2 regions of the Enterobacter pseudoroggenkampii genome follow, and region 2 is predicted to be linked to the other one. Evidence: predicted binding sites of a transcription regulator. Region 2 holds the regulator's gene; the other holds the start of a gene.
What was found. The regulator PurR, encoded in region 2, represses purine synthesis genes. The targets are predictions, from matches to a motif close to CANGCAAACGTTTGCNTG.

Region 1: a site for PurR is predicted at 3,531-3,548, ahead of glyA (serine hydroxymethyltransferase). Genes of this name have one in related genera too.

What each region holds. Positions count from the first base shown of each region.
Region 1 covers NZ_JAPMLV010000001.1:2,685,007-2,690,841, reverse strand. The annotation lists gene qseG (two-component system QseEF-associated lipoprotein QseG) at 1-367, shown strand, start outside; gene glrR (two-component system response regulator GlrR) at 354-1,691, shown strand; gene glnB (nitrogen regulatory protein P-II) at 1,757-2,095, shown strand; gene hmpA (NO-inducible flavohemoprotein) at 2,170-3,360, opposite strand; gene glyA (serine hydroxymethyltransferase) at 3,665-4,918, shown strand; gene OTG14_RS13050 (DoxX family protein) at 4,973-5,395, opposite strand; gene OTG14_RS13045 (DUF2569 domain-containing protein) at 5,545-5,835, shown strand, end outside.
Region 2 covers NZ_JAPMLV010000001.1:1,100,470-1,106,304, reverse strand. The annotation lists gene sodB (superoxide dismutase [Fe]) at 1-219, shown strand, start outside; gene OTG14_RS05420 (MFS transporter) at 258-1,424, opposite strand; gene cydH (cytochrome bd-I oxidase subunit CydH) at 1,588-1,677, opposite strand; gene purR (HTH-type transcriptional repressor PurR) at 1,975-3,000, shown strand; gene punR (DNA-binding transcriptional activator PunR) at 3,018-3,929, opposite strand; gene punC (purine nucleoside transporter PunC) at 4,044-5,243, shown strand; gene cfa (cyclopropane fatty acyl phospholipid synthase) at 5,542-5,835, shown strand, end outside.

The DNA.
Region 1 (5,835 bases), 1.6 Mb from region 2:
TGCGAAAATCACCCCCGTCGAACGGCGCGCCAACGTGACCCGACTGGACACGTTCGTGGTCAATCTTCCCGTGCAGGTACGCCCGGTATACCAGCTCTGGCGCGATGGGCAGACATTACAGCTTCAGCTGTCTGAAGAGCGCTCCCGCTACAGCAAGCTGCAACAGTCAACCGACAGCGAGCTTGATACGCTGCGTCAGCAGCAGCAACATTTACGTACGCAGCTCGATACCACAACGCGTAAGCTGGAAAACCTGACCGATATCGAAAGGCAGCTCTCGTCGCGCAAATATCAGCCGGGGAGTTCATCTGCGGCACCGGACAGCGATACGCCGAAACAAGAGGATGTGAAGCATGACGAGCCGTAAACCTGCCCATCTGTTACTGGTGGATGACGATCCCGGGCTGTTAAAGCTGCTGGGCATGCGTCTGGTGAGTGAAGGCTACAGCGTCGTGACCGCGGAAAGCGGGATGGAGGGGCTTAAGATCCTCAGCCGCGAGAAAATCGATCTGGTGATAAGCGACCTGCGGATGGACGAAATGGATGGCCTGCAGCTGTTCGCGGAGATCCAGAAGCAGCAGCCGGGTATGCCCGTGATTATCCTGACGGCGCACGGGTCGATCCCGGATGCGGTTGCCGCGACGCAGCAGGGAGTATTCAGCTTCCTGACCAAGCCGGTAGATAAAGACGCGCTGTATAAGGCAATCGACAGCGCGCTGGAACACGCCGTCCCGGCGGGGGATGAAGCGTGGCGGGAGTCCATCGTCACCCGCAGCCCCGTGATGCTGCGTCTGCTTGAACAGGCCCGGATGGTGGCGCAGTCCGACGTCAGCGTGCTCATCAACGGCCAGAGCGGCACCGGGAAAGAGATCCTGGCCCAGGCGATCCATAACGCCAGCCCGCGAAGTAAAAACGCCTTTATCGCCATTAACTGCGGCGCGCTTCCGGAACAGCTGCTTGAATCTGAACTGTTTGGTCACGCCCGCGGGGCATTCACCGGGGCGGTAAGCAGCCGGGAAGGGCTGTTCCAGGCCGCGGAAGGCGGCACGCTGTTCCTGGACGAGATTGGCGATATGCCCGCGCCGCTGCAGGTTAAGCTGCTGCGCGTGTTGCAGGAGCGCAAAGTGCGCCCGCTGGGCAGCAACCGCGATATCGATATTAACGTGCGAATTATCTCCGCTACCCACCGCGATCTGCCAAAAGTGATGGCCCGCAACGAGTTCCGCGAAGATCTCTACTACCGTCTGAACGTGGTCAACCTGAAGATCCCGGCGCTGGCCGAACGTGCGGAAGACATTCCGCTGCTGGCGAACCACCTTTTACGCCAGGCGGCCGATCGTCATAAACCGTTCGTGCGCGCGTTTTCCACCGATGCGATGAAGCGGCTGATGGCCGCAAGCTGGCCGGGCAACGTGCGTCAGCTGGTCAACGTGATTGAGCAGTGCGTGGCGCTGACCTCTTCACCGGTCATCAGCGACGCGCTGGTGGAGCAGGCGCTGGAAGGGGAAAACACGGCGCTGCCGACGTTTGCCGAAGCGCGGAATCAGTTTGAGCTCAACTATCTGCGCAAGCTATTGCAGATCACCAAAGGCAATGTGACCCACGCCGCGCGCATGGCCGGACGCAACCGCACCGAGTTCTACAAGCTGCTGTCGCGCCACGAGCTGGAAGCAAACGATTTTAAAGAGTAATGCCGTATGGTACTGTGAGCAATCGATTACGAGGCAGCTTACAGGCAAGAGTTTAAGGACCCACCATGAAAAAGATTGATGCGATTATTAAACCTTTCAAACTGGATGATGTGCGTGAAGCGCTGGCGGAAGTTGGCATCACCGGGATGACCGTGACGGAAGTGAAAGGTTTTGGTCGTCAGAAGGGCCACACCGAGCTTTACCGTGGCGCAGAGTACATGGTCGACTTTCTGCCGAAAGTAAAAATTGAAATCGTGGTCAGCGACGATATCGTCGATACCTGCGTGGATACCATCATCCGCACCGCGCAGACGGGCAAAATTGGCGACGGTAAAATCTTCGTCTTTGACGTGGCGCGCGTGATCCGTATCCGTACCGGCGAAGAAGACGACGCGGCGATTTAAACATTTTCCTGGCCGGGTAAGGCGCAGCCGCCACCCGGCGAAAAAAAAGCCCCTCGACCGAGGGGCTTTTTGCATTACAGCACCTTATGCGGGCCGAAGCACTCGTAATGAATGCTGTCTTTGTTCACGCCCAGCCCCACCAGCTGCTGCGCGGCATACTGCATAAACGCCACCGGCCCACAGACGTAGAACTGCATGTCCGGCGCGCTAAACGCCCCTTCCATCTGGCTTAAATTCATCAGACCTTCGCTGTCAAAGCGTGCAGCTGCGCGGTCTGCCTCCGTCGGCAGGCGATACCAGGTGTGCGCGGTAAAGCGCGGCAGGGAGGCCCCGAGCGTTTTCACCTCATCCGCAAAGGCGTGCACGTCGCCGTTTTCCGCAGCGTGGAACCAGTTTACCTGCGCACCGTGGTGTGATTTTGCCAGCGTATCGAGCATCGCCAGCATTGGCGTTTGGCCGACGCCCGCAGAGATCAGCGTAACCGGGGTGTTTGCTTCAACGGCCATAAAGAAGTCGCCCGCCGGCGCGGCCAGATGGACCACGTCGCCCACGTTCGCTTCGTTGTGCAGCCAGCTGGAAACCTGACCGCCGTCCTCACGCTTCACCGCAATGCGGTAGCCTTGGCCGTTTGGCTTGCGGGTAAGAGAATACTGACGGATCTCCTGATGCGGGAAGCCTTCTGGCTTCAGCCACACGCCCAGATACTGCCCTGGCTGGTAATCGGCCACCGGCTGTCCGTCCACCGGCTCAAACTCAAAGCTGGTAATCAATGCGCTGCGCGGGGTTTTCTCGACGATGCGGAACGCCCGCGTGCCTTCCCAGCCACCGTTCTTGCTGGCGTTTTCACTGTAGATCTGTGCTTCACGGTTGATAAACACGTTTGCCAGCACGCCGTAGGCTTTACCCCACGCGTCCAGCACCTCCTGGCCCGGGCTGAACATCTCGTCCAGCGTGGCCAGCAGGTGGCCGCCCACAATGTTGTACTGCTCGGGTTGGATCTGGAAGCTGGTGTGCTTCTGCGCGATTTTTTCCACCGCGGGCAGCAGTGCAGCCAGGTTTTCAATATTGCTGGCGTAGGCCGCGATGGCGTTGAACAGCGCTTCACGCTGATCGCCGTTACGCTGGTTGCTCATGTTGAAAATCTCTTTGAGCTCCGGGTTGTGCGTGAACATGCGATCGTAGAAATGAGCGGTGAGTTTAGGGCCGGTTTGCACCAGCAGGGGAATGGTGGCTTTTACGGTAGCGATGGTTTGAGCGTCGAGCATGAGCGCGTCCTTTTGATGTCACTTTAATGATGTATTTTAAATGCATCTTATAAAAAATACCCCTGCGTTGTAAATGGCTCTTTGCAAGATGAAAAATATGCATCACAAACCTGAAAAGAAATCCGCTGGAAAGGGCGAGAGCTTTATTCCTCAAACCCTTGCGTGGCGGGTAGGAAAACGTTTGCGTAAAATCGTTTGTCAAGACCTGTTATCACAGAACTAATCAGTTATACTGTTGCCCGTCGTCCAACAGGACTGCCTTTTCAGGCCAAAATTTACTTGTTAGCTGAGTCAGGAGATGCGGATGTTAAAGCGTGAAATGAACATTGCCGATTATGATGCCGAACTGTGGCAGGCTATGGAGCAGGAAAAAGTACGTCAGGAAGAGCACATCGAACTGATCGCCTCCGAAAACTACACCAGCCCGCGCGTCATGCAGGCGCAGGGTTCTCAGCTGACCAACAAATATGCTGAAGGTTACCCTGGCAAACGCTATTACGGCGGTTGCGAGTACGTTGATATCGTTGAGCAACTGGCTATCGACCGTGCGAAAGAACTCTTTGGCGCTGACTACGCGAACGTGCAGCCGCACTCTGGCTCTCAGGCTAACTTCGCGGTTTACACCGCGCTGCTGCAGCCGGGCGATACCGTTCTGGGTATGAACCTGGCGCAGGGCGGCCACCTGACTCACGGCTCCCCGGTTAACTTCTCCGGCAAACTGTACAACATCATCCCTTACGGTATCGATGAGTCCGGTAAAATTGACTACGAAGACATGGCGAAGCAGGCTAAAGAGCACAAGCCGAAGATGATCATCGGTGGCTTCTCCGCTTACTCCGGTATCGTTGACTGGGCAAAAATGCGTGAAATCGCAGACAGCATCGGTGCTTACCTGTTCGTTGATATGGCGCACGTTGCGGGTCTGATCGCCGCAGGCGTTTACCCGAACCCGGTTCCACACGCTCACGTTGTGACCACCACCACCCACAAAACCCTGGCGGGTCCACGCGGTGGCCTGATCCTGGCGAAAGGCGGTGACGAAGAGCTGTACAAAAAACTGAACTCCGCGGTGTTCCCAAGCGCGCAGGGCGGCCCACTGATGCACGTTATCGCGGCAAAAGCGGTCGCGCTGAAAGAAGCGATGGAGCCTGAGTTCAAGGTTTATCAGCAGCAGGTTGCTAAGAACGCCAAAGCGATGGTGGAAGTGTTCCTGAACCGTGGCTACAAAGTGGTATCCGGCGGTACTGAAAACCACCTGTTCCTGCTGGATCTGGTTGATAAGAACCTGACCGGTAAAGAAGCTGACGCTGCCCTGGGCCGCGCCAACATCACCGTGAACAAAAACAGCGTGCCAAACGATCCGAAGAGCCCGTTCGTGACCTCCGGTATCCGTATCGGTTCTCCGGCCGTGACTCGCCGCGGCTTCAAAGAAGCAGAAGTGAAAGAGCTGGCTGGCTGGATGTGTGACGTTCTGGACAACATCAATGACGAAGCGGTTATCGAGCGCGTCAAAGGCAAAGTTCTGGATATCTGCGCACGCTTCCCGGTATACGCATAATTCCTCTGCTTTGCAGAAATAAAAAAGGCCGCGCTTGCGGCCTTTTTTTATGGCTTAACGCCGGTCAAGGGAAATCGCGCCGGGACCAACAATCGCCAGCAAAATAAAGGCGCCAGCAATACTGATATTCTTGTAGAAGTTAATCATATTCGGTACGACCGCATCACCGGTCATATCCCAGTAGTGATGCCCAATCACCGCCGTTCCGAGGGTGTAGAACACAAACAGTACCGCGAGAGGACGGGTGAAAAAGCCCAGTACGATCAGGATAGCGGCAGGCACTTCCATCACCACCGCAATAATGGCCGCCAGCATGGGCATCGGCGTCCCCAGCGAGGTCATGTATTGTACGGTGCCGCTAAATCCCGTCAGTTTTGGATAACCAAAGATAATAAACAACACGACAAGCGCGATGCGGCCAATCAGCAGCAGCAGGTGACGTGACTGACCGAAATCGAAATAACGTAGAGTGTTCATAGCTGGCTCATTTTTTAGGGGACCCAATCTAAAATTAATACACAAATCCATAGTCTTCCATTCAGCTTTTCTTCATAAATCAGGCATTGGCGTGATGTTAAATTATGACTTCGTGTAAAATTGTCTCTTTTCTTTGGCAAGGGAAATTTATGCAGTGCATATCATGTCAGCAAGAAGAGGCAAATAAAGAGTCCGGGCTGTGCAATCAGTGTGAGCGCGCAGATGAAAAGAAAATTAACGGTCTGCTTTATCTCCCAGCGGCGGGCCTGGTGATTAACCTCATCATGACGCCCATTGGAGCATGGAATTACTTTGCTGCGGTGTTCCACTTTTTCCAGTCAGGGGGAATTAACCTGTTTGGAGCGGTGGGTATCGCGGTGGTGATAATTGATTTGGTTCTGACCGTGACCGCAGGCTGGTATTTCTTTAAAAGAAAGTCG
Region 2 (5,835 bases):
GGCTGGACGTGGCTGGTTAAAGAGGCGGATGGCAAACTGGCTATCGTGTCCACCTCTAACGCAGGCACTCCGCTGACCACCAGCGCTAAGCCGCTGATGACCGTGGACGTATGGGAACACGCTTACTACATTGATTACCGCAACGCGCGCCCGAACTACCTGGAGCACTTCTGGGCACTGGTTAACTGGGACTTTGTGGCGAAGAACTTCGCCGCGTAAGAGACACGCAGAAGGGTTCGCCCTTCTGCGTTTTTGGTTTATTCCGCAGCGCAGGCTGCTTCAGGCTGTTTACGACCCGACATCATCACCAGCAGCAGGCCGAGCGCGGCAATAATCGCCCCCATCACCGGCACAAAGCTGTACCCCAGTCCCCCTGAAATCACGACCCCACCGGCCGCCGCACCGAGCGCATTGCCCAGGTTGAAGGCGCCGATGTTGACCGACGATGAGAGGCCCGGCGCTTCATGCGCAACACGCATCACGCGCATCTGCAGCGGCGGCACCACGGCAAAGGTGGCGGCTCCCCAGACGACCATCGCGATCGCGGCGCCAAACTCATTACGCGCCAGCCACGGAATGGCAATCATGATGACAATCAGCAGGGTTAAGAAGCCCTTCAGCGTGCCGCTTACGGAACGGTCGGCAAATTTCCCACCGAGATAGTTGCCAATCGAGAAGCCCACGCCAATCAGTACCAGCATCGCGGTCACAAAGAGAGGCGTTGCGTGGGTGATGTCATGCAATACCGGTGAAATATAGGTGTAGAGGGTAAACATCGCCCCTGCCCCCAGCACGGTGGTGAGCAGCGCGGAGAGCACCTGCGGGCGCACCAGCACCGACAGCTCTCTGCGCACGTCAGGACGTTCACCCGCGCTGCCTTTCGGCAGGGAGAAGAACAGCGCCACCATCGCGACCACGCCCAGTCCAGCCGTCGCCAGGAATGACATCCGCCAGCCAATAACCTCGCCCAACCAGGTTGCCGCAGGCACCCCGCCAATGTTGGCAATCGTTAGCCCCATAAACATGGTGGCTACGGCGCTGGCCTGCTTATGTTTTGGCACCACGCTGGCAGCCACGACCGATCCCAGCCCGAAGAACGCGCCGTGGTTAAGGCTGGTCAGAATACGCGACAACATCAGCGTGGTGTAGTCCGGCGCAATGGCCGAAAGCACGTTGCCCAGGGTGAAAATCGCCATCAGGAAAATCAGCGCATTGCGGCGCGCGCGGTGCGAAAGGAGAAGCGTCATCAGCGGCGCCCCCACCATCACGCCGATAGCATAGGCGCTGATTAACATCCCTGCCGCAGGGATCGAGACATCCACGCCGCGGGCGATGACGGGCAGTAACCCCATCGGGGAGAATTCAGTAGTGCCAATCCCAAAAGCGCCAATCGCCAGGGCCAGCAGGGGAAAATTGATTTTCATGCGTCAACTCCGGATGCCGTGTCATGTGGTGACACAGAACAAAGAAGCGGAAAGCATGACATCAATCACAAAAAATGAGAAGTTAACAAAATGGCAAAAGATTTTTGCCAGAGAAGTAACAATCGGGTCGATCGGGAGGGAGAAGGCTCTCCCTCCACGTAAATCAGTGCAGCGCAGCCGTCAGACCGGCCGCGACAATCAGAGCCAGCACAATAACGGTGGTGAACAGCGAAAACTTCAGATCGGAACTCATCAATTTTTCTCCTTTTAATCCCCCCACGAAAAGTGAGCCTGCTCATTTTTGCATAATTTACGTCAAAAATCTTCCTGGATTTAGGCTGATAAACACTTTACCTCTTCCCCTTTTCATCAAGATAGGACAAAATTCCACGCTAAATTTATTAGCGTACCGGCCATTGACCCCCTCCTGACGTCCCGTGTCGTTTTCCCGGCGTGCCGCAATTCAAGATTGCGTGATAAGGGTGAGAGAAGGCAAACGTTTACCTTCAAGTTTTTCAGGAGTTTAGGATATGGTCTGGAGTGACATTTAATGGCAACAATTAAAGACGTAGCAAAACGCGCAAACGTTTCCACTACAACCGTATCACATGTAATTAACAAAACCCGCTTTGTGGCGGAAGAGACGCGCAACGCCGTCTGGGCAGCGATCAAAGAGCTGCACTATTCGCCAAGTGCGGTTGCGCGCAGCCTCAAGGTTAATCACACCAAGTCCATTGGATTGCTGGCCACCAGCAGTGAAGCGGCCTATTTTGCCGAGATCATTGAAGCGGTTGAGAAAAACTGCTTCCAGAAAGGTTATACCCTGATTCTGGGCAACGCGTGGAACAGCATTGAAAAACAGCGCGCCTACCTGTCGATGATGGCGCAAAAGCGCGTTGATGGCCTGCTGGTAATGTGTTCCGAGTACCCGGAATCCGTGCTGTCGATGCTCGAAGAGTATCGCCATATTCCCATGGTGGTCATGGACTGGGGTGAAGCGCGCGCGGATTTCACTGATTCCGTTATCGATAATGCCTTTGAAGGCGGCTATATGGCCGGTCGTTATCTGATCGAACGCGGTCACCGCGAGATTGGCGTGATCCCCGGTCCGCTGGAGCGCAACACCGGCGCGGGCCGTCTGGCCGGTTTTATGAAAGCGATGGAAGAAGCGCTGATCAACGTGCCGGAAAACTGGATTGTGCAGGGCGACTTTGAGCCGGAGTCGGGCTACCGCGCAATGCAGCAGATCGTCTCCCAGCCACACCGTCCGACCGCCGTTTTCTGCGGGGGTGACATCATGGCTATGGGCGCGCTCTGCGCTGCCGACGAGCTGGGTCTGCGCGTACCGCAGGATATTTCCGTGATCGGGTATGACAACGTGCGTAACGCGCGTTTCTTCACGCCAGCGTTGACCACCATTCACCAGCCGAAAGATTCGCTGGGCGAAACGGCCTTCAATATGCTGATGGACAGGATCGTCAACAAACGTGAAGAGTCGCAGTCCATTGAAGTTCACCCGCGTCTTATCGAACGCCGTTCCGTTGCGGACGGTCCGTTCCGCGACTACCGTCGTTAATCGCTTTACGGGGCCAGCTATGCTGGCTCCCGTAACCATTCCCGGTTTAGCGTTTCGCTGTCTCCCAGATAATCCAGCAGCCAGGCCATCGCAGGCGAGACATCACTTTGCTGCCAGGTCAGGCAGCAGGCCGCATCCGGGAACGGATTCTCCAGCGTCAGCTCAACCCACTCTCCGGTATCGATGCGCGGACGCGCGAAATGAACGGGCACCATCGCGACGCACAGTCCGGCGCTGAGGCACGTCGCCGACGATTCCCAGTCAGGGGCCACCACCCGCCGCTGGTTGTCCAGAAGCCAGGTGATACGCTTAGGCAATGAACGGGAGGTATCCTCCAGCACCAGCGACGGCCAGTTGCGTAGCGTATCATCGCTGAGCGGCCCCTCCATCGCCGCCAGCGGATGATCGCTTGCCACCACGCACTTCCAGCTCAGCATCCCCATATCGCGAAAGGCGTAACGTCCCCCGACCGGGATCGCCTGCGTGGCCCCGATTGCCATCTCTGCCCTGCCGTCCGCCAGCGCATCCCAGACGCCGTTGAACACCTCCTGCGAGACCCGCAGCTCGACATCTGAAAAATGACGATAGAAATCGACGATCATCTGCCGGGTACGTTCCGGCTTAACGATGTTATCCACCGCGATGGAAAGATGCCCCCGCCAGCCGTTAGCGATCTGCTGACACTGTTCGCGGGTGATCTGCATTTTTTTGATAACAGAACGCCCTTCCTTCAAAAACCACGCCCCTGCGGGCGTTAATTCCACATCACGATGGCGCCGCTCAAACAGCGGAACCGCCAGCCACTCCTCCAACTGACGCACCGTGTAGCTGATGGCCGAAGGGACGCGGTGCAGCTCCTGCGCTGCACCGCTAAAGCTGCCGTTACGCGCGACAGCATCGACCACTTCAAGAGAATAATCTGACCACATTTTCTGCCTGCAAAAAATTTGAATGCACCCGCCAAATATTAGCGTTTCACAAGCGGCTTTGCACTCCCTACACTCTGCGCCAACGTACACCTGCCTCCTCAGGAGAATAAGAGAATGCAACCCAGGAAAGGATTTTTAGTCTGGCTCGGCGGCTTAAGCGTGCTGGGCTTTTTGGCCACCGACATGTACCTGCCCGCGTTTGCCGCGATGCAGGAAGACCTGCAAACCCCTGCGGCGGCCATCAGCGCCAGCCTGAGCCTGTTCCTTGCCGGTTTCGCTTTCGCGCAGCTCCTGTGGGGACCGCTCTCGGATCGCTTTGGTCGTAAACCGGTACTGCTGCTGGGTCTGGCCATTTTTGCCGTGGGCTGCCTGGGGATGCTGTGGGTGCGCGATGCCACCTGGCTGCTGGTGTTGCGCTTTATTCAGGCCGTGGGCGTCTGTGCTGCGGCGGTGACCTGGCAGGCGCTGGTGACCGACTACTATCCGGCTAACCGCACAAACCGTATTTTCGCCACCATTATGCCGCTGGTGGGTCTTTCCCCTGCCCTGGCTCCGCTGCTGGGCAGCTGGATCCTCGCGCACTTTGACTGGCAGGCCATTTTTGCCACGCTGTTTGCCATCACGCTGGTACTGATGCTGCCGGCGTTTGCCCTTAAGCCCGCGCATAAAAAAGAGGCGCATGCGGATGCGAAGCCGATTACCTTCACCTCCCTGCTGAGCGCCAAAGCGTATCGCGGCAATGTCCTGATTTACGCCGCCTGTTCGGCCAGCTTCTTCGCGTGGCTTACCGGCTCGCCGTTCATTCTGCACGATATGGGCTACAGCCCGGCGGCCATCGGTTTGAGCTATGTTCCGCAGACTATCGCCTTCCTGGTGGGCGGGTACGGCTGTCGCGCGGCGCTGCAAAAATGGGAAGGTCAGCAGATGCTGCCATGGCTGCTGGTGCTGTATGCGCTGAGCGTCATCGGCACCTGGGCCGTCGGGTTTATTCCGGGCGCGGGCCTGGCTGAAATTTTGATCCCCTTCTGCGTGATGGCCGTGGCGAACGGGGCGATTTACCCGATCGTGGTGGCACAAGCGTTACGTCCGTTCCCGCAGGCGACAGGCCGCGCCGCCGCGCTGCAAAATACCCTGCAGTTGGGTCTGTGCTTCCTGGCAAGCCTGGTGGTCTCGGCGCTGATTGCGACGCCGCTGTTAACCACCACCAGCGTGATGCTGGTCACCGTTGCGCTGGCGGTGATGGGCTATCGCATGCAGGCCTCCGCGCAGCGTGAGCAGGATAGCGGCGCTCAGGTGGAAACCTCACATGCCTGATTGCGCCAGAAATCATGTTACATTTCAGTGATTAGGTTGCTAACAATTTTCTATTGAATCACCAAATTTTGAGGCCTATACTAAATTTGGTTCGATTAAATACGATAAATATTAAGTGTTAACGGGAGCCGGAGCGCTCCCGTTTTACCATGGAAGGCATTTCGGCAAGGGTTATCTCCCTTCCTCTGTTCTACGTCGGATATTAGCCTCGCGGTATTTACCGTGAGATTTCTCACAAACCAAAAAAAGCGTCTACGCTGTTTGAAGGTTCTGATCACATCAGGGTGATGGAGAAGCTATGAGTTCATCGTGTATAGAAGAAGTCAGCGTTCCGGACGATAACTGGTCCCGGATCGTCAGTGAACTGTTAGGTCGAGCAGGCATCACTATCAATGGATCATCGCCATCCGATCCTCAGGTTAAACATCCCGACTTTTTTAAACGCGTATTGCGGGAGGGATCGTTAGGCCTGGGAGAAAGCTATATGGACGGCTGGTGGGAGTGCGAACGTCTGGATACCTTTTTTGCCAGCGTGCTGCGTGCCGGTCTGGAAAACCAACTCCCGCGCAATCTGAAAGACACCCTGCGCGTC